Regions from separate parts of the Flintibacter sp. SJQ-8 genome, predicted to be linked through region 2. Evidence: predicted binding sites of a transcription regulator. Region 2 holds the regulator's gene; the other holds the start of a gene.
The links. Region 2 encodes HrcA, which represses chaperone genes, less so after heat shock. Its sites were predicted from a motif close to TGTTAGCACTCNNNNNNNNNGAGTGCTAACA; they were not measured.
Positions count from the first base shown of each region.

Region 1: clpB (ATP-dependent chaperone ClpB) is a predicted target of HrcA. The motif match lies at 9,823-9,853, and genes of this name have one in related genera.

Region 1 covers NZ_JBPJWR010000016.1:650,628-665,301, reverse strand. Annotated here, with positions in the region: gene ACSAMP_RS14710 (relaxase/mobilization nuclease domain-containing protein) at 1-617, opposite strand, end outside; gene ACSAMP_RS14705 (plasmid mobilization protein) at 589-987, opposite strand; gene ACSAMP_RS14700 (helix-turn-helix domain-containing protein) at 1,505-1,705, opposite strand; gene ACSAMP_RS14695 (RNA polymerase sigma factor) at 1,698-2,141, opposite strand; partial or broken gene ACSAMP_RS14690 (helix-turn-helix domain-containing protein) at 2,302-2,706, opposite strand; gene ACSAMP_RS14685 (helix-turn-helix transcriptional regulator) at 2,849-3,049, opposite strand; gene ACSAMP_RS14680 (DUF2178 domain-containing protein) at 3,052-3,717, opposite strand; partial or broken gene ACSAMP_RS14675 (Maff2 family mobile element protein) at 3,944-4,072, opposite strand; gene ACSAMP_RS14670 (VirD4-like conjugal transfer protein, CD1115 family) at 4,172-6,007, opposite strand; gene ACSAMP_RS14665 (PcfB family protein) at 5,994-6,401, opposite strand; gene ACSAMP_RS14660 (DUF7768 domain-containing protein) at 6,545-6,886, opposite strand; gene ACSAMP_RS14655 (ParB/RepB/Spo0J family partition protein) at 7,184-8,599, opposite strand; gene ACSAMP_RS14650 (hypothetical protein) at 8,581-8,721, opposite strand; tRNA gene ACSAMP_RS14645 (tRNA-Ser) at 8,859-8,950, opposite strand; tRNA gene ACSAMP_RS14640 (tRNA-Ser) at 8,996-9,082, opposite strand; gene ACSAMP_RS14635 (Hsp20/alpha crystallin family protein) at 9,355-9,741, shown strand; gene clpB (ATP-dependent chaperone ClpB) at 9,896-12,490, shown strand; gene ACSAMP_RS14625 (MarR family winged helix-turn-helix transcriptional regulator) at 12,770-13,255, shown strand; gene ACSAMP_RS14620 (ABC transporter ATP-binding protein) at 13,257-14,674, shown strand, end outside.
Region 2 covers NZ_JBPJWR010000008.1:251,685-266,358, forward strand. Annotated here, with positions in the region: gene ACSAMP_RS06110 (MATE family efflux transporter) at 1-1,317, shown strand, start outside; gene hrcA (heat-inducible transcriptional repressor HrcA) at 1,552-2,640, shown strand; gene grpE (nucleotide exchange factor GrpE) at 2,660-3,214, shown strand; gene dnaK (molecular chaperone DnaK) at 3,311-5,167, shown strand; gene dnaJ (molecular chaperone DnaJ) at 5,361-6,527, shown strand; gene ACSAMP_RS06135 (hypothetical protein) at 6,768-6,935, shown strand; gene ACSAMP_RS06140 (dipicolinate synthase subunit B) at 6,988-7,566, opposite strand; gene dpsA (dipicolinate synthase subunit DpsA) at 7,596-8,471, opposite strand; gene acrA (acryloyl-CoA reductase electron transfer subunit beta) at 8,655-9,767, opposite strand; gene acrB (acryloyl-CoA reductase electron transfer subunit gamma) at 9,789-10,589, opposite strand; partial or broken gene ACSAMP_RS06160 (acyl-CoA dehydrogenase) at 10,608-11,751, opposite strand; gene ACSAMP_RS06165 (3-hydroxyacyl-CoA dehydrogenase family protein) at 12,205-13,044, opposite strand; gene metA (homoserine O-acetyltransferase MetA) at 13,319-14,233, opposite strand.

The DNA of each region.
Region 1 (14,674 bases), on a different contig from region 2:
TCCCGTTCTGTTATCCGTTCCTTGCTGCCGTTCAAGAGGTCGATTTGGTAAAGCCCCTCCCGGTGGCACATCTCCATAACTTCACTCTTGAAATATTCCATAGCGGCGTTGGTACAGCGGTGCTTGCAGCCCTCCCGTGTGTCGGCTGGTCTGTCCATGTAGGGCAGAAGCGGGACTTCATAAATCCGCAGGGAGTTGAGGACGATATGCACATGGATATTCCCGCTGTGGTTATGCCCGTCCGGGTGGGTGCATACAAGGGCTTGGTGTCCGGGGAAATGCTCTTTACAGAACTGCTCGCCCAGCTCCTGCGCCCGGTCTACGGTCAAGCCGTTGTCTGTCCCGTCCCGTGGGTCAAAGCTGATGATATAGTGGTGGCTTTTCACATCTTCCCGTTTTTGGTTTTTCTCATAGCGGAGATTGGCTCGCATACAGGCAACGGCGAAATCCTCGCCCCCGCAGTTAAGGGAAGAAATGCGGTAGTCCTCCCTCGGTATCAGCCGCCCGTTTTCATCAAGGGTGGGCTTCATGGTAAACTCGTCATGCTCAAATGTGAGGTAGGCTTCCGCTGCGCCATAGTCGGCATTTTTAGAGCTGATATGTTTGAATGTTGCCAACAGCATCACCCACTTTCTGCAAGACTTCAAACTTTAGGGCAGCAAGGTCGGAAACCGCCGCCCGTACTTCCCCGGCAAGCTGCGGGTAGGGACTGTGCCACTCGTTCAGCGTCCGGGCTATCTGGTTTAAGTTGCCGCCGATCCTGCCGTATTCGGCGGTCAGCTTCCCGACAGCGGCAAGCAACTCGTCATTGACGGGGGAAACGGTTATGATGGGGCGTATGGCTGCCCCGGTTATGGCTTGCCGGATAAACTCGGCTTGGCTCATGTTGTAAGCAGAAAGCCTTTCCGCAAACTCGGCGTATTCTTCCTCGGTCATGCGTGTCTTGACTACCCGGCTGCGGTGCGGCGTGTTGTATCGTTTTCGCATGGTAAAAACCTCCTTTCGGCTGCCGCATGGCTGCGGCGGGATAAGCGGCGTAAGCCGCATAAGCAGGGTTTGGGGAAGGCACTCCCCAACAAGATTCCCGCAGGAGCAAAATGAGCGAAAAGCGAATTTTGGTACTGCGGTAGAATCTTGCTCTAAGAAACTGCCGGACTGCCGTTCACTTGCTACTGCCACTTTTTCGGGAAATCTATAACCAGCTTTTTTATAAAAGGCTGCGGGCGGCGTTCTCCCCTTACTCCCTACAACACCGCAAAAAGCAAAAATGACGGACTTTCCGGCAAGAACTTTTCCTGCGGCGTGGTCTTTCCCGACAATAAGGCGTTTTGGAAACTGTGTTTTGCTCGCCGTCTGAAAAAAAACGGCAATCTTTTTTGGCTTCACTGTCTAATACGGAACATTTGGAAATTTGCCAAAAATGGGCGCAAAAAAAGCAGCAAATCTTTTTCGGATTTACTGCTTCATGTGCCGCTGCGGGGCGGCGGGATATTCAGTTTTTATGTTATCGGTCAAGCCGAAACTTGAACAGGCTTTCAATCAGCTTTGTTCTGATGTAGTCCTCCATATCAGAGTTATAATAACCGTTCATGTTGGAGAAGTAGCGGATATATCCAGCGTATCGGTCAAGGACGGCTTGTATCGCTATGGGGTCGCCCTCATGTGCCTTTATGATAGTGTCATAGGGGAGAAGTCGGTTACTCATGGGACAACACCTCCATTTCCTCTTTCAGCCGCTTCAAGGCAAGCTGAATATGCCGCCCGATTGTGCTGCGTGTCCAGCCGCTTTGTTCTCCGATTTCTTTCTGTGTCAAGTGCTGGAAGTAATATAAAAAGATTTCCTCTTGTGTCTGTTCCGGCAGCCCGGCAAGAGCCGCCGCAAGGGAACAGCTATCTAAAAATATCGTCTGCCCCCGGACAGAAAACAGATAAGTTTCGCCATAGTCCGGCACTTGAAAATACTCGTCTGTGGTGCTTAGTGGGACAAACTTTTCTTCGGTCAAATATTCAAGAGAGATTTCCCGTCTCCACCTCGCCGCCAGCATACGGGCAGCGTCAAAGGACGCATGGCGAATAACAATCCGGCAATAGGTATCATGGGTATAGCGGATATGTTCTTGATAGGCTTCCTGTTCGGTCATGGAAAATCCCCCTTTCTTCAATTATGGGAAAGGGCGGCAGCATTTTCTGCTGTCGCCCCTTGATTACCCACCGGCAAGGACAGGCGGGGCTGTCAACGGTGGGTGCAGCCCATTTACTTGCCGTTGACTGGCTCGGCTGGTTTTGCTATTTTTAGCGACTTCATTCATCTATGCTTATCGTTTCATCACTTATTGCTAGCGGGTTATTCTGGGTATTGCTGTTGAGGTCTGGAACGCTGAAAAAGACAGCAATAAAAATATTCACAAGAACGATTACTGCTAATATAATGGCAACAATTTTCCAGATACGACGTGAGCGGCGGTTCTTGATTGCCAGTTGCTCGTTTATTCTGGATAGTTGTTCGGCAACATCACTGGCGACATTTTCATTTTCAATTTTCGTACCCAGCAATTCACTGACAGATACCTCTAATATTTCAGCCAGACGAATAAGAGTATCAGCGTCGGGAACGGACAAATTTTTCTCCCATTTGGAGATAGTCTGTCTGACTACATGAAGTCTGGTTGCTAATTCTTCCTGTGAAAAGCCTTTCTGTTTTCTGAGAGTTTTTAGATTTCATAGAAACATGATGCGTTCCACTCCTTTGTCTTGGTAAATCAAAAATAGCATGATAGCTGCTATGCGGCAAGCAATGCAGATTAACATTAGCGCAACTGCCTATAAAATAAGCATAATTCCGCACAAATCACTTGAAAACGAATATTTCTTCAATCGGTGCTTCAACAACTCTTGAAATATCAATCGCCAGTTTAAGTGAGGGATTGTATTGTGCCTTTTCCAGCCGCATAATTGTTTCTCGCCGCACGCCTACCTGTGCCGCTAACTGCTCTTGTGTCAAATCCTTTAATAGCCTGTACTTTTTTAATCTACATTCAAAATCCGGCACGCTTATTCCTCGCTTTCATCAAACTGTTCATCGTTATCATAATGATATAGCAGATATTCGCTAAGGAATATTTCAAGTGCTATGGAGAGAGCTATAACAATAACAAGAGCAATTAAGGTATATTCAAGGTTATCCATGAGCTTTCCCTGTCCCAAAATGAGTATTGCAAGAAAAATAATGGACAGAGAAGTTTTGTTCGCTACACTTTGCGCTTTCATTTTGTTTTCTTTGTATCGTTCATCTATAAGAGTATTTGACATTTTTCCCTCATAGAAAAATCCGAAAAAGCCGAAAAACAGGAAAAACACAAAAGGAAAAATTGTCTTGTCAACGCTGTAAGTCCAAAATCCCAAAAATCCGGCAAATCCTAATAAACCTAAAAAACCCAGTTTTGGATTTATTGTTCTGGTGGATTGCAAGGTTAATTCCCTACGCCTGTTTGTTTTAATAGATTCCAAAAACAACACAACAATATTCACAATATACAAGGTAAGAAGTACGCCGGAAATAATCATAGGCAGGTCTTGCACTCTGAAAACATATTCAGATAAATCCATAGGCACAATAAACCTTGAATTGTTAAATGCTATCGTGTACCATGAAGATATTGCTACCAGCAGAGCGCATATCACGCCCAGGCAAATTGTGAGTTTCGTTCTTTTTTTCATAATGGTGTCCTCCGATGAGATGTATTTGTCGCTTGTCGAGATAAATATATCACTTCAAAGGCTGGCTGTCAATAGGAAAGATACAAATACATCACTTTCCCCAAAATGCTTAGAAAGACAAAAGCTGATATAGGAAAATCCCCACATCAGCTTTTCGTATTGGTCTGTGTTTCGGAAATAGTGGCTGCTGTCTATCAAATTATCATTTGTTACTTTACCGCACATGAGCATTGGAGCCCGGATTGTCTGAACCGTAACCCTCCAGCAGATTGACTACGCCCCACACGCCCAGGCCAGCGCCGAGGGCCACAACAAGGGTCTGTAAAGTGTCGATAGCAGATGCGAAAAACTGCATAGAGCCTCCTTTTCTCCGGGGAGATGCCCCGGCCATGAAAAAAGCCGCCATTCCTGGCGGCAGGTTGCCACTTCGGGACACTTTGTCCCGAAGCGATATTTATACAAAAGCGTCCGGATCGTCCACATCGTCATAGTTGAGGATGTCCTCGTCCTCGTCTGTGAGCGAAGTTTCCGACACGGCCACCTTGTACACCTCACAAGCCTCGTTCAGCCCAGGCCGCCTGCGGCGGTTTATGAGTTTATCAAGGTCAAAGGCGTTTTTCTTTTTATCGGCTTCCGCCGTTTGCTTATAGTTGGGATGCTGCTTCAAATCGTATTTGGGCGAGAAAAACGGGGGCAGGCCCCGCAACTGCAAAATGCACTTGTCGCCCGGCATGGTCGCCAGTTCGCTGGGGGTCATCAGTTCCCGGCCCAGCCGCTGGGTATTCTGGTTGTAGCTTTCCGACTGGCCGCGGGAGCGGCCCTCGGTCTGCATGGAGATTGTGGCCTTTCCCAGCCAGTTCTCGGAAATTTCCTTGATTGTGCTGGCCTCCCGGCCACCCAGGAAGATCACGCTGTCCATATTTCCGAGAATGGTCTCCGCGTGCTTATCATAGATGGCCTTGCATTGTGCCAACTGCTGATAGAACAGGCACAGGCTCACCTCGCGGGAGCGGATCACCGCCACCAGCTTTTCCAGGTTTGGCACCTGGCCCGTGTTGGCCGCCTCGTCCCACAGCACCCGCACATGATGGGGCAGACGGCCCCCGTGTACGTTGTCCGCCCTCTCGCAAAGAAGATTAAACATCTGCGAAAAGGCCAGGGCCACAATAAAGTTATAGGTGGGCGTGGTATCGGAAATAGTAAAGAAAACCGCCGTTTTCCGATCTCCGATGCGGTCAAGCTCCAGCTCGTCATAACTCATAATTTCCCGGAGCTGGGGGATGTCAAACGGAGCCAGACGAGCTCCGCAGGAAATCAAAATGCTTTTTGCGGTTTTGCCGCTGGCCAGCTTGTATTTTTTGTATTGCTTGACAGCAAAGCAATTCGGCTTGCGTTTTTCCAGGCCCTTAAACATATAGTCCACGGTGTTTAGGAAGTTTTCATCATCCTCCTTGACCTCCATGCCGGAAATCATATCCACCAGCGTATTCATGTTCCGATCCTCGGCGGGGCCCTCGAAAATGATATAGGACAGCAGGGCGCAATACAAAAGCGTTTCCGATTTTGTCCAGAACGGATCGCCCTCCTTGCCGTCCCCCTTTGTGTTGGCTATGAGCGTATCCACAAATTTGAGAATGTCCGCCTCGTTTTTGAGATAGGCCAGCGGGTTATAGTGCATGGATTTAGAAAAATCAATGCTGTTAAAAATCTTGATCTTATACCCCCGCCGCTGTAAAAAGCGGCCTACCTGGGAGAGCACCCCGCCCTTGGGATCAACCACCACGAAAGAGGAATGAGCCTGGAGAAGCTGGGGCGTGAGCCAAAACCGGGTTTTGCCGGAGCCGGACGAGCCGATGACACAGCAATTCAAGTTCCGGGCGTTGGCCGGATTTTTCGGGCGCGTGTTCATGGTAAGAAATTCCGTCCCGGTGAGAATGACATTATTCTCAAACTTGGGATCGACAAAGGGCTTTATATCCTTTTCCGTTCCAAAGCGGGCGGAGCCATACTCCTCATCCCGGCGGTACTTTTTGGCGTTTTTGCTTTTCGTGTAGATCAGCAGACGGAACGCCGCCGCGCCCACAATGCCAACGAGCCAGTCAAAGGGAGCAAGCCCCGGCGCAAAGTCGGCAAAGGCCGGGCCAATGGTCTGGCCCAGCCCCATGAGCTTATGAGCAACATCCGCACCCGCCGCCAGCCGGTAGGCCGTCCCCAGTTTCAGACAGGCCCACAGGATAAACAGATAGGGGATGTTAGGTATCAAATACTTTTTGAGTTTATCTGTCCTCACGGGCCGCCTCCTTTACTCGTTCTTTCTTCCGGGGCTTTTCCTTTGCAAGCTGATCCTCAGCCCGTTTGAGCTGTTCCCGGATGGGGACACGGCTGGACTTGGAACGCTTCAACAGGCGTTTGGAGTATTCAGAAAAGCAAGCTGTCACCGCGTCCGCCTGGCCGCTTTTGAAAAACAGCAGGTATTTGTCCGGCCCGGTTTTATAAAAGGCATAATCCACATTGAAGCGGCGGGCCACCCGGTCAAACTGCCGGGGAGCTTCAATTTCAATGCTGTTTGTGGCGGCTCCGTGGGCCATGAGCTGGCGCACCGTTTGCCTGCCGTGGGGCGTCTGGTGCTCCCGGCGGGTCTTTGCAATTTTGCGGCCCGCCGCTTGGAGCGCCTGGGCCAGCACCCGCGCCGTCAGCTTGCTGGCCTTTATGGATAGTGCTATGGTACGTCTGGAAACATCCTCGTCAACCAGCTATATCCCTCCTTTCCCCGGCGCACCTTGGGACAAAGTGTCTCCAAGTGCCGCCGTTCTCTGGGCCCGGCGCGTTAGTGGCGGCCCTGGCCCTTGACCGTCAAAATGCCGTCCAGGGTGGTCGCTGTGATCCCCAGCCGCTGGGCCACCGCAATATCATTTTTCATCGCCTCGGTGATAGAGTGGCCGCACACCACCAGCACACGGGAACGCCGGAGCAGGTCGCGGGCCATGTCGATGCCGTTCTTGTGCTCCTCCGGCACCGCATCATTGAGAAACAGGGGCAGATACAGCGCGGGGCAGACAGGCGAAAAGCCCGCCTCGTACACGATGCGGCAGTACCGCGCCGCCCGTTCCATATTGTCATCGTCATCGCCGCACCATGCGGCGGTAATATAAGCAAGGGGTCGTTTCATCGTCAAAACCTCCGTAACTGAATTGTTGGGCCGGGTCAACCCTATCCCCCCGCCCTTTCCCTATCCAGGGAAAGGGAGCGGCTCTGGAGGATATACCCCCGCCACGTGGCCGGAGATAGCACAGCCGGGGCAGGCCGTCAAGGGCAAGCCACCGCAAGCGGCGGGGCGTTCCGCCCCCTTGACAGCCCACCTCCGACTGTGCTTTTTTATCCCCGGCGACGGGGGATATATCACCACAGAGCCCTGCTTTTCCGGGGCCCGGCACCTTGGGACAAAGTGTCTCGAAGCAAAGCCCCGTTACTTTTCCAGAGTGTTCTTTTTCTCCGGCTTTGCCAGTTCGGGCGGCTGTTTCTCTTTCCAGTCGTCCAGCAGGGCCATAATCTGTTCTTTCATTTTGGCGGGAGTGACCTCCTTGCCAAAATACTTCGACAGTTCAGATGTTGAAATAATCACGCCGCGATCCTCCTTCTTTTCTTCACTCAAAATCCCGTCAATCACATCGCCGTTGAGCTTGCCCTCCTTGTCAAGCTCCCGGAGCCGCTTGGCCTGGTTGACCGAGGGGGAGGACTGCTCCCCCTCAATGGAAACAGCGATCAATCGCTGGTTTTCCGGGCGGATATAGGACAGCTCAACCGCAGGCATAAAGCCCAGCTTTTTGGCGTCCGTCATATCCAGGAGCTCCGGGACAAGAGAATTAAGCCGGATATAACGCATGACTTTTTTATAGTTCATATCGTGATCCGCACCCACAATCTCAACAGAGCGTTTCCCCAGGGCCTGCTCCTCCTGGCTGTTGCCGGGGCGGGCCCCCTGGTGCTTGATAGCCTCCACCTCCAAATCCAGCAGGCGGGCCAACTCGCTGGGGAGGGGCTCCCCGCGCTGTTTGTTGCTGTTCCGCATTTCCCGGACGGCTTCAAAGTCCGTCATGTTGCGGACAATACAGGGCATTTCATCCAGCCCGGCCCGTTCACTGCCATGATGACGGCGGTGGCCCGCGATGATCTCATAGCCCTGGCCGTCCTTTTCCGGGCGGACGGTGGCGGGGGTCATAACGCCATGCTCCTTGATCGTCCCCACCAGGTCATCCATCGCCTTATCGTCCTGCACCTTGTAGGGATGCTCCCGGAACGTGTGGAACGCATGGAGCTCGGACAATTTCAAATAGACAACCTTGCCCTCCTCAACCGGGCGGGGCGGCTCGGCTGGTGTAGGCGGCAGGTTGATCTCCGGGACAGGGGCCGCCGCAGCTTTGACGGGCCCGGCCTTGCCCTTTGGCGGAGACTTGGGCGGGCCCATCCCGCCGGAGCCCTTTTCCGGGGTTTTCTTTTTACTTTGGGACACTTTGTCTCGCGTGGACGGCTGAGCCTCGGCGCGGGCCGCCTTGTCCCCCTTGGGTGGGCGGCCTGCGCGGGGCTTGGCCGTCTTTTCCGCTTTTGGAGACTTCGGCTCCGCCTGTTCCTTTGGCGGACGGCCCCGGCGCTTTTCCGGCTTTTCCGCTTCAACGGCGGGAGCCTTGCCGCCCTTATCATCATCACCCCGCACATCCGACAGGTTGATGACCTTACCAGACGGAGCAGGGCCGCCCTCGCCCATACCGGGGAGCGTCACCTGTTCGGCCTGTTCCGGCGCGGGCGGTGCGCCGGGCCCATCCGGGGCTGGGGACTCCGGGAGCTTTTCTCCCTCCGGGCCCTTGTTCAATGTTTCATCTGCCATTCGCTAACCTCCTTTTTTGTGGCATGAAAAAAGGCCAGACCATACGGCCCGGCCAGCGAAAAATATTCCCCCTTTCCATTTTTAATTTTTGATTGATACCACTCCTTTCCCTGTCGAGCCATGAAAAAAACGCCCCTTTTGTTGATACAAAAAGTGGCGTTTTAGTGTAGGTTGGCTCGGTTTTTGTTGTGATTTATTATTATACCTTTGTCAAAGACGGTTAAAAAACGTCGGAGCAAAGTGAAACCTTGCTCCGACGTGGCGCAGAAGGAGGGATTCGAACCCTCGCACGGATTTCTCCGTCTACTCCCTTAGCAGGGGAGCCCCTTATAGCCACTTGGGTACTTCTGCATGGCTACAAGCAATTGCGCTTGTATGAAGTTGTGAGATAAAAAGTGGCGGAGAGAGTGGGATTCGAACCCACGGCTCTTGCGAGTCACCGGTTTTCAAGACCGGCTCCTTAAACCACTCGGACATCTCTCCTCATCTTGTCTAATCAGAGGACGTTGGCTATCATAGCATGTTTTTCAGGGAATGTCAACACTTTTCCAAAAAGAAATCCCCCGGGAGCCGGAAAGGCTCACTTGCGATATTAGCACTCAAATTACGAGACTGCTAATGTTTACAATTTAGACATAATATCTGCAAGAATTGTTCACAGGCGGGCGGTATACTGTGGACAAAGTTAAGAAGGCCTCCGGGCCGGGAAAAGCCGCGAGACGCTGCCGGGCCAGAGCTTGAAAGGAGTTTTTTCCATGTTTTATACTTTGATCCCCACCGACCACCGCGCCGGACAATATAGTTCCAACCAGCCCCAGCAGCCCGTCCCCTTCTGTGTGGACATTCTGGACCAGGGGGAGGGCTACCGCATGGAGGCCGAGTTGCCCGGCTTCCGCAAGGAGGACATCTCCCTGACGATTAAGGAGGACGTGCTCACCATCGCCGCCCACCGGGAGGAGGAGCAGCACGTGGGCCAGTATGTGTGCCGGGAGCGCCGGGCCGGCGACGTGCGCCGGAGCTTTGACGTGTCCGCCATCCAGCAGGAGGGCATCCGAGCCGCCTTTGAAAACGGCGTGCTGGTGCTGACCCTGCCCAAGGCCTCCGCCGTGAAGCCGGAGCGCCGCAGCATCTCCATCCAGTGATTACCCAGTAATTTTCCCCACAAACCCACGAAGGTTTTTACAAAACCCTCTTGTCAGCGAGAGGGTTTTGTTATACAATGAAATTAGCAATCAAAGTTAACGAGTGCTAAAATTTAAGATCCATTCGGAAACCAGAACCAAGGAGGTTTCTTCCATGAATATGAACCAACTGACGCAAAAATCCCTCGCCGCCATCCAGGGCGCTCAGAGCCTGGCCCAGCAATATGGCCAGCAGCAGATCGAGCAGCAGCACCTGCTGCTTGCCCTGGTGGCCGATCAGGAGGGCTTTATCCCCCAGCTGCTCACCGCCATGGGCATGACCGTGCCCAGCTTTTTGGCGGCGGTGCAGGCGGAAGTAAACAAGCTGCCCAAGGTCTCCGGAGGCGGCCGGGAGGCGGACAAGGTCTATGTGGCCCAGGATGTGGACCGGGCCCTGAACGCCGCCGAGGAGACGGCCAAGTCCATGAAGGACGAATATATCTCTGTGGAGCACCTGTTTTTAGGACTGCTGGACAGCGCCAACAGCGCCCTGAAGGAGTTGTTCCGCACCTATAACGTCACCAAGGAAAAGGTGATGCAGGCCCTGGCCTCCGTCCGGGGCAACCAGCGGGTCACCAGCGACAACCCGGAGGAGACCTATGACGCCCTGAAGAAATATGGCTCCGACCTGGTGGAGCGGGCCCGCCAGAACAAGCTGGACCCCGTCATCGGCCGTGACGACGAGATCCGAAACGTCATCCGCATCCTGTCCCGGAAGAGCAAGAACAACCCCGTGCTCATCGGTGAGCCCGGCGTGGGCAAGACGGCCATCGCCGAGGGCCTGGCACAGCGGATCGTGAAGGGCGACGTGCCCGGCAGTCTGAAGGACAAGACCATCTTCGCCCTGGATATGGGCAGCCTGATCGCCGGCGCCAAGTACCGGGGCGAGTTTGAGGAGCGGCTGAAAGCCGTGCTCAACGAGGTGAAGAAGTCTGAGGGCCGCATCATCCTGTTCATCGACGAGCTGCACACTATCGTGGGCGCGGGCAAGACCGAGGGCGCCATGGACGCGGGCAACCTGCTCAAGCCCATGCTGGCCCGTGGTGAGCTGCACTGCATCGGCGCGACTACCCTGAACGAGTACCGCCAGTATATCGAAAAGGACGCTGCCTTGGAGCGCCGGTTCCAGCCCGTTATGGTCAATGAGCCCACGGTGGAGGACGCCATCGCCATCCTCCGCGGCCTGAAGGAGCGCTATGAGGTGTATCACGGCGTGAAGATCACCGACGGGGCCATCATCGCCGCCGCCACCCTGTCCAACCGCTATATCACCGACCGGTTCCTGCCCGACAAGGCCATCGATCTGGTGGACGAGGCCTGCGCCATGATCCGCACTGAGATGGACTCCATGCCCACCGAGCTGGACGTGATCCAGCGGAAGATCATCCAACACGAGATCGAGGAGGCCGCCCTGAAGAAGGAGACCGACAAGCTGTCGCAGGAGCACCTGGCCGAGATCCAGAAGGAGCTCTCCGACATGCGGGAGGAGTTTAAGGCCAAGAAGGCCCAGTGGGACAACGAGAAGGGGGCCATCGGCAAGGTCCAGAAGCTCCGGGAGGACCTGGAGGCGGCCAACGCCGCCCTGGAGAAGGCCCAGCGGGAGTATGACCTGGAGAAGGCCGCCGAGCTGCAATACGGCAAGATCCCCCAGCTGAAGAAGCAGCTGGAGGAGGAAGAGAAGATCGCCAACGAGGGCAAGGCCCGCTCCCTGCTGCGGGATAAGGTCACCGAGGAGGAAATCGCCCGCATCATCGAGCGCTGGACCGGCATCCCCGTCTCCCGCCTGATGGAGGGGGAGCGGGAGAAGCTGCTCCACCTGGAGGACATCCTCCACAAGCGCGTGGTGGGCCAGGACGAGGCCGTGCGCCTGGTGTCTGAGTCCATCCTGCGCAGCCGGGCCGGTATCGCCGACCCCAAGCGGCCCATCGGTTCCTTCCTGTTCCTGGGCCCCACCGGCGTGGGCAAGACCGAGCTGGCCAAGACCCTGGCCGAGGCCCTGTTCGATTCTGAAAAGAACCTGGTCCGCATCGACATGACCGAGTATATGGAGAAATTCTCCGTGTCCCGTCTCATCGGCGCTCCTCCGGGATACGTGGGCTATGAGGAGGGCGGCCAGCTGACCGAGGCGGTGCGCCGCAAGCCTTATTCCGTCATCCTGTTCGACGAGGTGGAGAAGGCCCACCCCGACGTGTTCAACATCCTGCTCCAGGTGCTGGACGATGGCCGCATCACCGACAGCCAGGGCCGCACGGTGGACTTTAAGAACACCATCATCATCCTCACCTCTAACCTGGGCAGCCAGTTCCTGCTGGACGGCATCCAGCCCGACGGCGAGATCAGCCAGCAGGCCCGGGACCAGGTGAACGAACTGCTCAAGCGCTCCTTCCGCCCCGAGTTTCTGAACCGTCTGGACGAGATCGTGTTCTACAAGCCCCTGACGAAGGACAACGTCACCCACATCATCGACCTGATGGTGGACGAGCTGAACCGCCGTCTGGAGGACAAGCAGCTCACCGTCCGCCTCACCGACCAGGCCAAGACCCACGTGATCGACGAGGCCTATGACCCCGTCTATGGCGCCCGTCCCCTGCGCCGCTATCTCCAGCACACGGTGGAGACCCTCATCAGCCGGAAGATCATCGCCGACCAGGTGAACCCCGGCCAGGTCCTCACCGTGGACTGCAAGGACGGCCAGCTGACGGTGGAGTAAACCGAACATCCACACAAGCCATCCCCGGGCGCGCCGCTGTGCGTTCCCGGGGATATTTTATGCCGGAACAGCCCCCAATCTGTGGGCAAATAGCTGACCTTTTTCCCTGGTCACTGGGGCAGATTCGGCGCTTGTCCGAAAAATATAAACAAAATTTGAACGATGGGGAAAAGCCGTTGACATTGAAAAACTGCGTGGTAGAATGATAAGCACCTTAATGATAAATAGGTTAATGAAAAAGACGGGACGGCCGTCCCGCCGGTGAAAGGAGGCTTCGTCATGCCCATACCCAGCGATCAGCTGGAGCTGCTCAGTCAGCAGATCAACCACGCCCACCGCAGCGCCGTAAGCGAGGAGCTCAGCCGCCGGGGGTTAAGTGAGATCGGCCACCCCATGCTGCTGACCATTTTAGAGGGCTATCAGAGCGACGACCCGGAGGGTCACGCCCAGCGGGACCTGGCCGAGCTGCTGCATATCTCCCCCGCCGCCGTGGCAAACTCCCTGAAATCCCTGGAGCGAGGGGGCTATGTCCGCCGGGAGCCGGGGCAGAAGGATGCCCGGCGCAACCGGGTGATGCTGACAGACAAGGGACGCGCGGCGGTGGAGGGCTGTCAGGCGGCCTTTCAGGCCGTGTCTGAGCGGATGCTGGCCGGGTTCACCCGGGAGGAGCGGGACCAGCTGCTGGCCCTGCGCCGCCGGATGCTGGAGAACCTGCGCCGCCCCTGCGCGTCTGACGCGCCCCAAGTCAAAAAGGAGGAATCTTAATTTGCTTTCCCTGTTTATGACCCACCTCCAGGGATATAAGAAGGAGGCGCTGAAGTCGCCCATTCTCATCGTCCTGGAGGTCATTTGCGAGCTGCTGCTCCCCTTGGTCATGGCCCAGATCGTGGACACGGCCATCCCCGCCGGGGATGTGGCGCTGATCTTCAAGCTGGGGGCGCTGATGCTGGTGCTGGCCGCGGCGTCTATGACCTGCGGCGTGCTGGCCTCGAAATACGCGGCCTTTGCCAGCCAGGGCTTTGGTGCCAATCTGCGCCAGTGCCTGTTTGACAAGGTGCAGGAGTTTTCCTTTGCGGACATTGACCGCTTCTCCTCCGCCTCCCTCATCACCCGCATGACCAACGACGTGAACAACATGACCATGATGCTGGCCATGGGCCTGCGGATGCTGGTGCGGGCCCCGGTGATGCTTATTGTGGCCGCCGCCGTCAGCTGCTACCTCAACGCTAAACTGGCCCTGATCCTGGTGGTCATCATCCCCCTGATGATGATCGTCATCGGCCTTTTGATGTACACCTGCACCCGCCTGTTCAAGGTCCTCCAGACCAAGATCGACAACCTGAACAACACCCTCCAGGAGAACCTGGTGGCCATCCGGGTGGTAAAGGCCTTTGTCCGGGAGGACCACGAGCGGAAAAAGTTCAAAACCTCCAACGATGACCTGACCGGGGCCGGACTGTCCGTGGGCATGCGCATCATCGCCATCATGCCCGTGATGATCATCGCCATGAACGCGGCCACCGTGGCCGGGCTGTATTTCGGCGGCAAGATGGTCATGGGGGGCGCCTTTGACCTGGGCCGTCTTCAGGCTTTTTTGAACTATGTGTTCCAGATATTGATGAGCGTGATGATGGTGGCCATGTCCCTGCTTCAGCTCTCCCGGGCTCAGGCCTGCGCCGCCCGCATCCAGGAGGTGCTGGACACCCAGCCCTCCATCCAGGACCGGCCCCAGGCTGAGCAGAACGCCCTGCCCGCCCCCCGGGGCGCGGTGGAGTTCCGGGATGTGTCCTTTAAATATCAGGCCACCGGCACCGGGGACGACGTGCTCTCTCACATCAGCTTTTCCATCGAGCCGGGCAAGTTCCTGGCCATCGTGGGCGGCACGGGCACGGGTAAGTCCTCCCTGGTCAACCTGATCCCCCGCTTCTACGACGTCACCGGCGGCCAGGTGCTGGTGGACGGGGTGGACGTGCGGGACTATCCCCTGGAGGAGCTGCGGGAGCGCATCGGCATGGTGCTCCAGACCAACGTGCTCTTCACCGGCACCATCCGGGAGAACCTGCTGTGGGGCGACCCCAACGCCACCGAGGAGGACATGATCCAGGCGGCCAAGGACGCCCAGGCCTATGACTTTATCATGTCCTTCCCCGACGGGTTCGACACCGTGCTGGACCAGGGGGGCGT
Region 2 (14,674 bases):
CAAAACTTGATCACCAGCGCCCTGGGCATGGCGGACACTTTTATGGTGGGTATGCTGGGGGAGACCCCCATGGCGGCGGTGGCCCTGGCCAACATTCCGCTCTATGTAGTGCAGCTGTTTATCTTCGGCGTACAGAGCGGCGCCACCGTTTTGCTGAGCCAATATTGGGGCAAGCAGGACATGGGCGCCATCAATCGGGTGATGGGCGTGTCCATCTGGATCGCCGTTTCCATCACGGCCCTGTTTGCCGGCATATTGCTGGTGTGTCCCATCCCCTTTTTAAGCCTGTTCGGCAACCAGGGGGAGGTCATTGCGCTGGCCGCCCAATACGGCAAGCTGGCCGGGCTGTCCTATGTCTTTTCGGCGCTGACCATGATGTATGTCACGGCCTATCGCAGTATGGAGCGCCCTCAGCTGGGTCTGTATATTCTGATGGTATCCATGACGCTGAACACCTTCTTGAACTGGGTGTTTATTTTCGGCAATCTGGGCGCGCCCGCCTTGGGAGTGCGCGGTGCGGCCCTGGCCACCCTCATCGCCAGAAGTGCGGAACTGGTCATCGTGGTGGTGCATCTGCTTACGACAAAATTCTTCCGGGTGCAGCCCGCTCTGGTGCTGCTGCCCGGCCTGGATATGGTCAAACGATTTGTCCGCTATGGCGGCCCGGTGGTGTGCAACGAGACCTTGTGGGGACTGGGCACCTCTATGTTCGCCACGGTGATGGGTCACATGGAGGGCTCCACCGAGATATTGGCCGCCTATACCATTGCGGGCAACGTGGAGAAGATCTGCATGGTGTTCTCCTTTGGCATCGCCGCCACCGCGGCCATCATCATCGGCCGGGAGATCGGTGCGGGGCGGACTGACCAGGTATACAACACCGGCCTGACTCTGAACACACTGGCCGCCCTGTGCGGAGCCTGTCTGGGGGTGCTGCTGTGGCTGTTTGCCCGGTTTGTTGCTCCAGTGTGGGTATTCCCCCTGTTCCACCTGTCCGAGGGGGCGGAGTCGGTGGCTACCATGATGATCACCGTGATGGCCCTGTATATGACGCTGAAAGACTTTAACAGCGTGAACATCGTGGGCGTGCTCCGGGGCGGCGGCGACGTGCGGGCGGCCACCCTCATCGACATCGGCCCCCTGTGGACCTGCGCCATCCCCTATGCCGCCATCTGCGGCCTAGTGCTGCGTCTGCCCGTGCTGTGGGTGTATCTGGCCTTCCCCCTGGAACAGGTCATCAAGTGTTCGATGGGCATCAGCAGACTGCGCTCCGGGAAGTGGATCAGAGATGTGACGGGGGTAAAAACGATGGAGTGAGTTAGCCTTCCCCTCATCCGTCACGGCTTCGCCGCGCCACCTTCCCCCAGGGGAAGGCATCTGTAATAAAATTAGCAATGCCGGGGCTTTTCTGCAAGGGAAGCCCCGGCGTTGTTTTGTTTAAAATAAATTCATAAAGTGCCTATTGACAATTCTCCACCCCGGGGGTATATTATCTTTAGCACTCGGGAAGAGTGAGTGCTAAGAAACGAAAGCGAAAGGAACGGCGGCGCAATGGAACTGACAGAACGGAAAAAGCGAATATTGCAGGCCATTGTAGAGACCTATATCGAGACCGCCGAGCCGGTGGGCTCTAAGGTCGTGGCCGAGAAGGCCCGGCTGGATGTGTCCACCGCCACCATCCGAAATGAGATGGCCGACCTGACGGAACTGGGGCTGCTGGAACAGCCCCACACCTCCGCCGGACGCATCCCCTCCGCTGCAGGCTATCGCCTGTATGTGAACGAGCTGATGGACCGCCACCAGCTGACCCTGCAGGAGACCGAGCGGATCAACCAGGCGCTGAACGTGAAGATGGAGGAGCTGGACCGGGTCATTGACCGGGCGGGCAAAGTCCTCTCCCAGATCAGCGACTACCCCGTGTTCACTGCCGCCACAGTGAAAGACCAGGTGACGGTGAAGCGGTATGACCTGCTGGTGGTAGAGGAGCGGGCGTTCATCGCCGTGGTCATGACGGACAACAGCGTGGTGAAAAACAAGCTGGTCCACGTGGCCGAGCCGGTGTCTGACACCCAGATCCAGCTGCTGTCCGCCGTGCTGAACAGCTCCTTTGTGGGCGTGTCCCGGGAGGAGATGGAGCAGACCCTGGATAAGATGGAGACCCGGACGGCGGCTGCCGCCTTTGACCTGATCTCCATCGTGGTACAGTTCGCCCAGGAGGTGCTGGCCGAGCAGGGGAACCAGATGGTCCATACCTCCGGCATCGCCCACCTGCTGGAGCACCCGGAGTATCACAGCCTGGACAAGGCCAAGCCCCTGATGACCTATCTCAGCGAGGAGAAGGACGCGTCCAAGCTGCCGGTGCCCATGACGGGCAAGAACATGGATATCCTCATTGGTCCCGAAAACGTCAGCGAGGCCCTGAAAGACACCAGCGTGGTGATGGCCAGCTATGACATCGGGGACAATATGAAGGGCGTGATCGGCGTGGTGGGTCCCACCCGCATGGATTATGCCAAGGTGACGGCCCGCCTGTCTTACTTTGCCGAGAGCCTGACCAAGATGTTCGGCAAGGGAGAGCTCCCCGCCGGGGAGAAACAGCAGGAGCTGGGGCCGGAGCATCTGGACGAGAATGAGAACTAGATAAAAGGAGCGCACAGCTATGAGCAAGAAGGAAAAGCAGAACGAGACGCTCCAGCAGGAGCCCGTGGTGGAGGAGCAGGACGTCAAGCAGGAGGCGGCAGCCGAGCCTGAGGAGACGGCAGTCGATCCGCTGCTGAGCGAGCTGGAGTCGCTGAAGGACCAGGTGGCCGGGCAGGAGGACAAATACCTGCGCCTGGCGGCGGAGTATGACAACTACCGCAAGCGTACCGCCAAAGAGAAGGAATCCCTGTGGACCGACGTGAAGGCGGACACCGCCGGGGCCTTCCTCCCCGTGTACGACAACCTGGAACGGGCCCTGAAACAGGACACCGCCGACGAGGCCTTTAAAAAGGGCGTGGAGATGACCATGAACCAGCTGAAAGAGGTCTTGACCAAGCTGGGCATCACCGAGATCCCTGCCCAGGGCCAGCCCTTCGACCCCAAGTATCACAACGCGGTGATGCATGTGGAGGACGAGAGCCTGGGCCAGAACGTGGTGGCCGAGGTGTTCCAAACCGGCTTTCAGTGCGGCGAAAAGGTCATCCGGTTCGCCATGGTGAAAGTGGCAAACTAAAAAATAGTTTTCCCCATCCGGCGGTAAGACCGGCGGGGAAATGACGATAGTTACTTTGTAAACAACACACTTTTTCATATATTGGAGGAATTGATTATGTCTAAGATCATTGGTATCGACCTGGGTACTACGAATAGCTGCGTGGCGGTGATGGAGGGCGGCGACGCCGTGGTCATCCCCAACGCGGAAGGCAACCGGACCACCCCCTCTGTGGTGGCTTTCTCTAAGGACGGCGAGCGGATGGTGGGCCAGGTGGCCAAGCGCCAGGCCATCACCAACCCCGACCGCACCGTGATCTCCATCAAGCGTGAGATGGGCACCGACTATAAGGTGGACATCGACGGCAAGAAGTACACCCCTCAGGAGATCAGCGCCATGATCCTGCAGAAGCTGAAGTCTGACGCCGAGGCCTATCTGGGCCAGCCCGTCACCGAGGCGGTCATCACCGTCCCCGCTTACTTCACCGACGCCCAGCGTCAGGCCACCAAGGACGCCGGCAAGATCGCCGGTCTGGACGTGAAGCGTATCATCAACGAGCCCACCGCCGCGGCCCTGGCCTATGGCGTGGACAAGGAGACAGCCCAGAAGGTCATGGTGTATGACCTGGGCGGCGGCACCTTTGATGTGTCCATCCTGGACATCGACGACGGCGTGATCGAGGTGCTGGCCACCGCCGGTAACAACCGCCTGGGCGGCGACGACTTTGATAAGTGCGTGATGGACTGGATGGCCGCCGAGTTCAAGAAGGCCGAGGGCGTGGACCTGACCGGCGATAAAGTCGCCATGCAGCGCCTGAAGGAGGCCGCCGAGAAGGCCAAGATCGAGCTGTCCGGCGTCACCTCCACCAGCATCAACCTGCCCTATATCACCGCCGACGCCACCGGCCCCAAGCACCTGGACCTGACTCTGAGCCGTGCCAAGTTCGACCAGCTGACCGCTCACCTGGTGGAGGCCACTGCCGGTCCTGTGCGTCAGGCTCTGTCCGACGCGGGCCTGAGCGGCAACGACCTGGCCAAGGTCCTGATGGTGGGCGGCTCCAGCCGTATCCCCGCCGTGCAGGACATGGTGAAGAAGCTGACCGGCAAAGAGGGCTTCAAGGGCATCAACCCCGATGAGTGCGTGGCCATGGGCGCTGCCCTCCAGGGCGGCGTGTTCACCGGCGACGTGAAGGACCTGCTGCTGCTGGACGTCACCCCCCTGTCCCTGGGCATTGAGACCATGGGCGGCGTGATGACCAAGCTCATTGACCGCAACACCACCATCCCCGTGAAGAAGAGCCAGACCTTTACCACCGCCGCCGACAACCAGACCTCCGTGGAGGTCCACGTGCTCCAGGGCGAGCGTGAGATGGCTCAGTACAACAAGACCCTGGGCCGCTTCAACCTGGACGGCATCGCTCCCGCCCGCCGGGGCGTGCCTCAGATCGAGGTCACCTTCGACATCGATGCCAACGGCATTGTGAACGTGTCCGCCAAGGACCTGGGCACCGGCAAGGAGCAGCACATTACCATCACCTCCTCCACCAACATGTCCAAGGACGACATCGACAAGGCCGTGAAGGAGGCCGAGCAGTTCGCCGCCGAGGATGCCAAGCGCAAGGAAGAGGTCGACATCCGCAACCAGGGCGACCAGATGGTCTATCAGACCGAGAAGACCCTGGAGGAGATGGGCGACAAGATCCCCGCGGGCGACAAGGCCAGCGTGGAGGGCGCCCTGGGCAAGCTGAAGGAGACCCTGAAGGGCACCGACACCCAGGCCATCAAGAACGCCACCGAGGAGCTGACCAAGGCTTTCTACGCCGTGAGCGAGAAGCTGTATGGCCAGCAGGGCGGCCAGGCCGGTCAGCCCGGCCCCGACATGGGCGGCCAGGCCCAGCAGGGCGGCGCTTCCGCCGGTCCTGACGTGGTGGACGCCGACTATGAGGTCGTGGACGACGACAACAACAAGAAGTAAGCCTCTGGAGGAAATAAGACCCTCTGGAGCGCCGAATACAAGAATATTGCTTCGGTGGGGCGGGAGGTATCCTTCCGCCCCACTCGGGGCGTTCAGGCGGGCGCATAAGGTCGCTCCGCCGTGGGGAACGCGGCGAGGGGACGCACAGAGCGTCCGCCGTTTTCGTCCCTCCTGATACAGAAGGTGAAGAGATATGGCAGAACAGAAACGAGATTTTTATGAGGTCCTGGGCGTGAGCAAGACGGCCACGGACGAGGAATTAAAGAAGGCCTACCGCAAGCTGGCCAAGAAATATCACCCGGACATGAACCCCGGGGATAAAGAGGCCGAGGCCAAGTTCAAAGAGGTGAACGAGGCCTATGAGGTCCTGTCTGACAAGGACAAGCGGGCCAAGTATGACCAGTTCGGCCACGCGGGGGTGGACCCCAACTTCGGCGCCGGTGGATTTGGCGGCGGCGGGTTCGACATGGGGGACATCGACCTGGGCGACCTGTTCGGGTCCTTCTTCGGCGGCGGCTTTAGCGGGGGCGGCTTCGGCGGCCAGCAGCGGGCCAACGCCCCCCAGCGGGGGGAGAGCCTGCGGGCCAACCTGACCATCTCCTTTGAAGAGGCTGCCTTTGGCTGCAAGAAGGAGATCGAGCTCACCCGCACGGAGGAGTGCCAGGACTGCCACGGCTCCGGCTGTCAGCCCGGCACCACGGCGGAGGTGTGCCCCGACTGCCGGGGCGCGGGCGTGGTGCGCATCCAGCGGGGCGGCGGCGGCTTCGCCTTTACCAGCACGGCTCCCTGTCAGCGGTGCCGGGGCACGGGCAAGATCGTCCACAGCCCCTGCAAGAGCTGCGGCGGCGCGGGCGTGGCGCGGAAGAAGCGCCGCATCGAGGTGAACATCCCCGCCGGCATCAACGAGGGCCAGGCCATCTCCGTCCGGGGCCAGGGCAACGCGGGCAAGAACGGCGGCCCCTCCGGCGATCTGATCGTGGGCATCCGCATCCGGCCCAGCAGCATCTTCCAGCGGGAGGGCAACACCGTGCTGTATGAGCAGACGGTGTCCTTCTATCAGGCAACCATGGGCGCGGAGCTGGAGATCCCCACCATCGACGGCAAGGTGAAGTGGACCCTGCCCGCCGGGACACAGCCGGGAACGACTTTCCGCCTGAAGGGCAAGGGCATCCCCACCCTTCAGGGCCGTGGCCGGGGCGACCAGTATGTCACCGTGAAGGTGAAGGTGCCCACCGGCCTGACCGGGGAGCAGAAGGAGGCCCTGCGGGCCTTCGGCGCGGCCATGGGCGAGGCTGTGGGCGCGGCGGAGGAGGAGTCCGGCCTGAAGGGCTTCTTCGACAAGCACAAGAAAAAGAAATAAGGCAAGACGCTGATAAGCGCCGCGTCCTTCCTGAGACTGGAAGGGCGCGGCGCTTTTTGCGCGCTGGACTTAATATGCAGCGGGTCAGACTTTATAATGCAAAGCGCGGACTTTAAAATATTAAGAAATCGTTAAAAATACTAGTCAAAACGAAAATAAGATATATAATATAGACAAGGAAGAAAAGAGAACTCCAACAGGAGTTGTCGAAACCCACAATACCGGAGAAAGGAGCAGGAGATGTTAGCGCTGCTGGAAAACGTATTTTATGCAAGGATGAGTTTGATGTTCCTCATCGTGGTGATCGCCCCCATCGTGGCCATGGCCGTGACCAGCGGGATCTATTTCCTGCTGGACCTGCTGGGCTTTTTCGGCGGGCACCTCTTCGGAAGAAGGATGGGCACGTGACATAGTCAGAAACGCGGGCGGCTCCCCAATTCGGGGAGCCGCCCTTTTGCGTTTACGGTGTGGTCAGCAGGGGCTGGAGCTGGTATCCCTCTAAAGCCGCCTGGGCGGCGGTGGGGACCAGGGTGAAGTCGGCCACCAGGGAGGTGGGCTTGTGCAGGGGATCGTCCTGGCCGAAGGGGACAAAGTAGATGTATTTCCGGGCCAGCAGCGCCCCGATGGCGGCGGCGGAGGCGGACAGCCCGCCGTTGGTGGAGGGGGCGATGAGCAGGGGGCGGCCATTGCGCAGGTGGGCCTTGGCGGCCATGGTCACGCTGGAGTCGGTGACCCCGGCGGCCAGCTTGCCCAGGGTGTTCCCCGTGCAGGGGCAGAGGATGAGCAGGTCCAGCAGCTTTTGGGGGCCGATGGGCTCGGCGGCCTTTACCGTGGAGATGACCCGGTGGTCGCAGATGCGCTCCATCTCCCGCATCAGGTCGTGGGCGTTGCCGAAGCGGGTGTCGGTGGCGGCGGTACACTCTGACACGATGGGGACCACGTTTCTCCACCGGGCGCGGACCTGTTCCAGGGCGGCCATGGCCCGGGCGTGGGTGCAGAAGGAGCCGCACATGGCAAAGCCAACTGTCTTTTCTTCCAAAAAGATCCCTTCCTTTCAAACGGTGGGGCTCATCGCCCCAGCTCCTGGAGCATATTATAGATGGCGGTCTGGATGGCCGCCCCGGCGGTGACGGGGGCTACTTTTCCCGGCAGAGCCAGGGCCCAGATGACGGCCAGGCCCAGTTCCCCCGCCGCGGTCTGGTCCACGCCCCCGGGCTTGGAGGCCAGGTCCAGGATCAGGCAGTCGGGCTTCAGGTCCTCCAGCTCCCGCCGGGTGAGGACGGGGGCGGGGATGGTGTTTACCACCAGGTCATAGCCGCATAGCCAGCCCGCCAGGTGGCTGAGAGGCTGGGGGTCGAAGCCCATGGCCTGGGCCCAGGCCAGCTGATCGTACTTCCGGGCGGCTACGCTCACCCTGGCCCCCAGGGCGGCAAAGCGCTGGGCGGTGATGCGGCCCACCCGGCCAAAGCCCAGCACCAGCACTCGGGAGCCGTGGATGGTGATGGGCAGGTGCTCCATGGCCAGCTGCACCGCCCCCTCCGCCGTGGGCACCGCGTTGGCCACCGCCAGCTCCTCCCGGGCGAAGTAGTCGTGGATGGTCAGCCCCCGGGCCTGGGCCAGGGCGCGGGTGTCCGGGTCCACCCGCCCGCCGCACAGGAATTGCCGGGGGGACAGGCGGTCTAGGATGGGGGCAAGGGGATGCTCCGCCACTGACAGAGGGGCGTTGAGCAGTCCATCCCCCAGGCTGACCGTAAGGGGCAGCACCACGCAGTCGGCCCGGGCCAGGCCGCCCAGGTGGTCCTCCGGGACCAGACCGGAGAGGAGCTCGCCCCCGGCGTCCAGGGCGTAGACATGGACGGTGTGGCTGTCCTGGGAGAGCAGCTGGGCCAGGCGGAGCTGGCGCATGTCGCCCCCCACCACCCAAAAATTCAGTTCATGGTTCATAGCGGACCTCCCATATTCGTACTGCCCCAGATTATGCGGGGAGGCGGGGAGGGGTGAAAAGCAAAGCGGGCGGCCAAAGGCCGCCCTTACAGGTGGCTGACGATGGCCGGTGCGGTGAAATAGGCATAAAAAGCCCCGCTTTCCAAATCGGAAAGCGGGGCTGAACGCTCTGAGAGCAGCTGCTTACTTGGCAGCCTTGGCGGCCTTGATGGCCTCGATGAGCATGGGGGTGACCTTGAACAGATCGCCGCAGATGCCGTAGTCGGCAACCTCGAAGATGGGGGCGGTCTCATTCTTGTTCACGGCGATGATGCACTCGGAGTCCTGCATACCAGCCTTGTGCTGGATGGCGCCGGAGATACCCAGGGCAACATAGATCTTGGGGTGAACGGTCTTGCCGGTCTGGCCGACCTGGTGGTCAGCGGACATCCATCCGGAGTCCACCACGGCACGGGAAGCGCCCACGACGCCGCCCAGGACCTCGGCCAGCTCCTCAGCCAGCTTGATGCCGCCGTCCACGTCCTTGGAGATACCACGGCCCACGGAGACGACCACGTCAGCGCCGATCAGGTCGACCAGCTTCTTGGCGGCCTTGACGACCTCCACGACCTCGGTCTGCATGTCGGCCTCGGTCAGGGAGACAACGGGCTTGATGATCTCGCAGGCGTCGGCCTTGGCCTGATCGAAAGCGGCCTTCTTCATCACGCCGGGACGGACAGTGGCCATGGCGGGACGGAAGCGGGGGCAGATGATGGTGGCCATCAGGTGACCGCCGAAAGCGGGACGGGTCATCTTCAGGTTGCGGTCATCCTCCTTGATGCTGTCGATGGCAGCGGGGGCCAGGGTGGAGGACTCGCGCAGGAAGTCCTTGTACTTGGGCACGTCGATGTCCAGGTGGGTGCAGTCGGCGCACAGACCGGTGTGCAGACGGGCAGCGCAGCGGGGGCCCAGATCGCGGCCAATGTTGGTGGCGCCGATCAGCATGACCTCGGGCTTGTACTCCTCGATGGTGTCGCAGATGACCTTGGTGTAGCCGTCGGTGGTGTAGTTGGCCAGCAGGGGGTGGTCGCAGACATAGACGCCGTCAGCGCCATAGCCGCCCAGATCCTTGGCGATGCCCTCCACGTTGTGGCCCAGCAGGATACCATACAGCTTGGTCCCCAGCTCGTCGGCCAGCTTGCGGCCCTCGGAGATCAGCTCGAAGGAGGTGGGCATCATGGTGCCCTGACGCTGCTCACAGAAAACCCACACGCCGCCCTTGAAGGCAGCGATATCAGCGCTATTGAAAGTAGACATATTCTTCCGTTCTCCCTTCTATCAGATGAGGTGCTTGCCGGCCAGGATGCCAGCCAGCTTGTCGCAGGTGTCTTTGTCGGCGCCTTCCAGCATCATGCCGGCACCCTTCTGGGGAGGCGTGAAGGACTTGAAAATGTTGGTGGGGGAGCCCTTCAGACCGATGGTGGTGGGGTCGATCAGGGGATCGTCCTTCAGGGTGTTGTAATCGAACACCTCATAGGGCTTCTCATAGCACTCGAAGATGCCGCCCACGCTCATATAACGGGGCTGGTTCAGCTCCTTGATGCAGGTGATGAGGCAGGGAGTCTTGACCTTGATGGTCATATAACCGTCCTCCAGCATACGCTTGACGGTCAGGGTGTCGCCGTCCTTCTTGATGTCGGCGGCATAGGAGACCTGGGGCAGGCCCAGCTTCTCGGCGATCTGAGGACCGACCTGAGCGGTGTCGCCGTCGATGGCCTGACGGCCGCACATCACGATGTCGTCCTTCTCCACGCCGATCTTGTTGATGGCAGCGGCCAGGATCTGAGAGGTGGCATAGGTGTCGGAACCGCCGAACTCGCGGGCGGAGACCAGCACGGCGCGGTCGGCACCGCGGGCCAGGACCTCACGCAGCATAGCCTCGGCAGGAGGGGGACCCATGGAGACGATCACGACCTCGGCGCCGGTCTGCTCCTTCAGGGTCAGGGCGGCCTCCACAGCGTTCAGGTCATCGGGGTTGGTGATGGCGGCCATAGAGGCACGGTTCAGGGTGCCGTCGGGATTCACGGCCACCTTACCGGAGGTATCAGGGACCTGCTTGACACAAACAATGATTTTCATTTCAATCTGCCTCCTAACTTATTTCACGCCCAGGTGACTGGCAATGACCATACGCTGGACCTCGGAAGTACCCTCGTAGATCTCGGTGATCTTGGCGTCGCGCATCATGCGCTCCACGGGATACTCGACGGGTGTAGCCATAGCCGCCGAACAGCTGGACGGCGCGGCGGGTCACGTCGGAGGCAGCCTCAGCCGCGAACAGCTTGGCCATAGCGGCGTCCATGGAGTAGGGCTCGTGATTCTGCTTCTTCATGGCAGCGGAATAGACCAGGAACTGAGCGGCCTGCATACGGGTGTGCATATCGGCCAGCTGGAACTGGGTGTTCTGGAACTGGGACAGGCGCTTCTTGAACTGAACGCGCTCCTGGGTGTACTTGATGGCCTCGTCCACGGCGCCCTCGCCCAGGCCCAGGGCCTGAGAGGCGATGCCGATACGTCCGCCGTCCAGGGTCATCATGGCGATCTTAAAGCCCTGGCCCTCCTTGCCCAGCAGGTTCTCCTTGGGCACGATGCAGTCCTCGAAGATCAGGTCGCAGGTGGAAGAACCGCGGATACCCATCTTCTTCTCGTGCTTGCCGGTGGAGAAGCCGGGGAAGTCCTTCTCCACGATGAAGGCGGAGATGCCATGGTTGCCCAGCTTGGGATCGGTCATGGCGAACACCACGAAGGTGGAGGCCACGTTGCCGTTGGTGATGAAGCACTTGGAACCGTTCAGGACGTAGTGGTCGCCCTCCAGAACGGCGGTGGTCTGCTGGCCGGAGGCGTCGGTACCGGCGTTGGGCTCGGTCAGGCCGAAGGCGCCGATCTTCTTGCCGGAGAGCAGGTCGGGCAGATACTTCATTTTCTGCTCCTCGGTGCCGTGCTCAAAGATGGGGGCGCAGCACAGAGAGGTGTGGGCGGAGACCACAACACCGGTGGTGCCGCAGACCTTGGACAGCTCTTCCACGCACATGGCGTAGGACAGCACGTCGCCGCCGGCGCCGCCGTACTTCTTGGGGAAGTAGATGCCCATCATGCCCAGCTTGCCCATCTTCTCCACGGTCTCCATGGGGAAGCGCTCCTCCTCGTCCAGCTCCTCAGCCAGGGGCTTGACTTCGTTCTCGGCGAACTCGCGGAACATCTTGCGGACCATCTCTTGCTCTTTAGTCAGATGAAAATCCATTTTTCAGTCCTCCTACATTTTTTACTTGGGGGTCATCGGGAAGCCCGCAGCCTGCGTTCGCTCCAGGGTCTTGCATAGAGGGAACAGACGGCGGGCAGACGATACAGGGACGGTTACCGTGCAAGTCGGCTGTCATTTGTTATAAATTTAACAATCTGACCCCGAAAAAATCGCAACACGGGCCTGTTTACCCATCGTTGCGGAGTTTATCAAACACGGTCTGCATACGCAGGATTTTGACTATACGGATTATACCACCAAACCCCAGGCATTGCAATAGGCTGGGGGCTGGTAATGTTCACTATTTTTGACGAAATTTTAACGCTTTAGCCGGGGGGAAATGACGGAGAAAAATCATAACGGGCCGGAAAAGGGAAAAAAGGCGAAAAAAGCCCCGGTATCACGCGGATACCGGGGCCGAAAGTATAAGGGAAATGTGCCGAAAGGCGAAACTTATTTCTTGGTGTAATCGTAGAAGCCGCGGCCCGTCTTTCTGCCCAGACGGCCGCCGCGGACCATCTTCTTCAGCAGATAGGTGGGACGATACTTGGAGTCGCCAAACTCGTTATACAGGGTCTCCATAATAGCCAGGCACACGTCCAGACCGATGAAGTCGCCCAGGGCCAGGGGGCCCATGGGGTGGTTGGCGCCCAGCTGCATGGACTTGTCGATGTCCTCTACGGTGGCGGCGTGGGTCTCGACCAGGGCGATGGCGTCGTTGATCATGGGGATCAGCAGCTTGTTCACCACGAAGCCGGGGGACTCCTCCACCTCCACGGGGTCCTTGCCCAGCTCAACGGCCAGGTCGTGGGTGAACTGGAACACCTCGGGAGTGGTGTTGATGCCCCGGATGATCTCCACCAGCTTCATGCTGGGCACGGGGTTGAAGAAGTGCATGCCGATGACGGGGTGCTTCAGATCCTGGCCCATCTCGGTGATGGACAGGGAGGAGGTGTTGGAGGCGAAGATGACGCCGTCTTTGCAGATGGGGTCCAGCTGCTTGAGCAGGGCGCGCTTGGTCTCCATGTCCTCCTTCACGCACTCGATGACCAGGTCGGCCTCGGCAGCGGCGGACATCTCCTCGATGAGGATGTTGGCCATCAGGGCGTCCTTGGCCTCCTGGGTCATCTTGCCCTTCTCCACCCGCTTTTGCAGGGAGGCGGACAGCTTATCCTTGTGGCGCTGGGCCGAAGCGGTGCTGCTGGCGTACATCAGGGCGGTGTGTCCCTTGGCCGCGAAGATCTGGGCGATACCGCTGCCCATGGTGCCGGCGCCGAAGATAGCTACTTTCATAACTGATTCCCCCTAGGTGTGTAAGATAATGGGATGAAATATCTCAAATGCAAGGGATGGGAATGGCCGCTGTGCGGTCCTCTTCTCTTGTGCATGAGTATAACTGTTTTGCGGTATAAAATCAAGGGGAAAACGGGAATTTTTCAGAAATATCCGAAAAAAACCGCGTTTTTTCAGGCGTGTCATAACAAAAAAGTTATGTGTCAAGCCAGGTGTTTTACTATAATATCAGTAAAATGCCCCGTCCGGGAGAGACCGGGCGGGGCGGAGCAGGTCAGATCTTGGTGATGTCATAGGGGGTGGTCTGGTAGACATAATAGTTCAGCCAGTTGGTGTAGAACAGCTGGGCGGCGGAGCGCCAGCGGACCACGGGGGCCTGGCTGGGGTCGTCGTTGGGGAAGTAGTGGGCGGGCAGCTTCTGGTCCTCCCCCTTGCTCAGGTCGCGGAAATACTCGTTGGCCAGCGTCTCCGGGTCATACTCCGGGTGGCCGGTGATGAAGAAGCGGCGGTTGTCCTCGCTTTTCACCGCGAAGACCCCGGCCTCCTCGGACACGGCCAGCAGCTCCAGCTCGGGCTGGGCCAGGATGTCCTCCAGGTGGTTGGTGGTATAGCGGGAGTGGGGTACATAGAACACGTCGTCAAAGCCCCGGAAGAGGGGGGACTGCTTGCGGATCAGGGTGTGGGAGAAGACGCCGAAGAGCTTGTCGGGCAGAGAGTATTTGGGGATACCGTAGTGGTAATAGAGTCCGGCCTGAGCTCCCCAGCAGATGTGCAGGGTGGAGTGGACGTGGGTCTTGGTCCACTCCATGATCTGGCACAGCTCGTCCCAATAGTCCACGTCGGTGAAGTCCAGGTTCTCCACGGGGGCGCCGGTGATGATCATGCCGTCGTATTTGCGGTCACGGATTTGATCGAAGGTGGTATAGAAGGAGGACAGGTGGTCGGCGTCGGTGTTCTGAGACACGTGGCTGGAGGTGTGCAGCAGCTCCACCTGCACCTGGAGGGGGGAGTTGGACAGCTTGCGCAGCAGCTGGGTCTCTGTGACGATCTTGGTGGGCATCAGGTTCAGGATCAAAAGGTTCAGCGGGCGCATGTCCTGGTGCATGGCCCGGTATTCCGTCATGACGAAGATGTTTTCTCCCTCCAGCGTGGCCCGGGCCGGCAGGGAGTCTGGCACTTTAATAGGCATGGGTGTTGCCTCCTACACATTATATATAGAATCAAACTGTATATCAGCGTATCATAACTGCTGTCTTTCTGCAAGAGAGTTTTCTGTGGATGGATGTACGCCAGCGACGGACGCAAAAATCGAAAAGTAAAAAAGAACGAAAAAAGACGTAAAAAAGTGTTGACAAACCCCGCGCGGTCTGGTAGTATAAGCAAGCACTTCAGCAAGGGGCCAACAGGTTCCAAGCGAAAGGCTGATAGAACTTCAAGTCCTTACGGATGAGAGAACTTGAAAGAAGTTGAGAAACTTCTGAAAAAAGTTCTTGACAAAAGGAAAACGAAGTGATATCATTAAAAACCGTTGCGGGACGCAGCGTGTACCTTGTAAATTAAACAATGTGACAAACACGAAGCACCAAAAGGTGATGGTTGTTTTAAGAGCTTTGAAAAGAGCTTGTAGGAA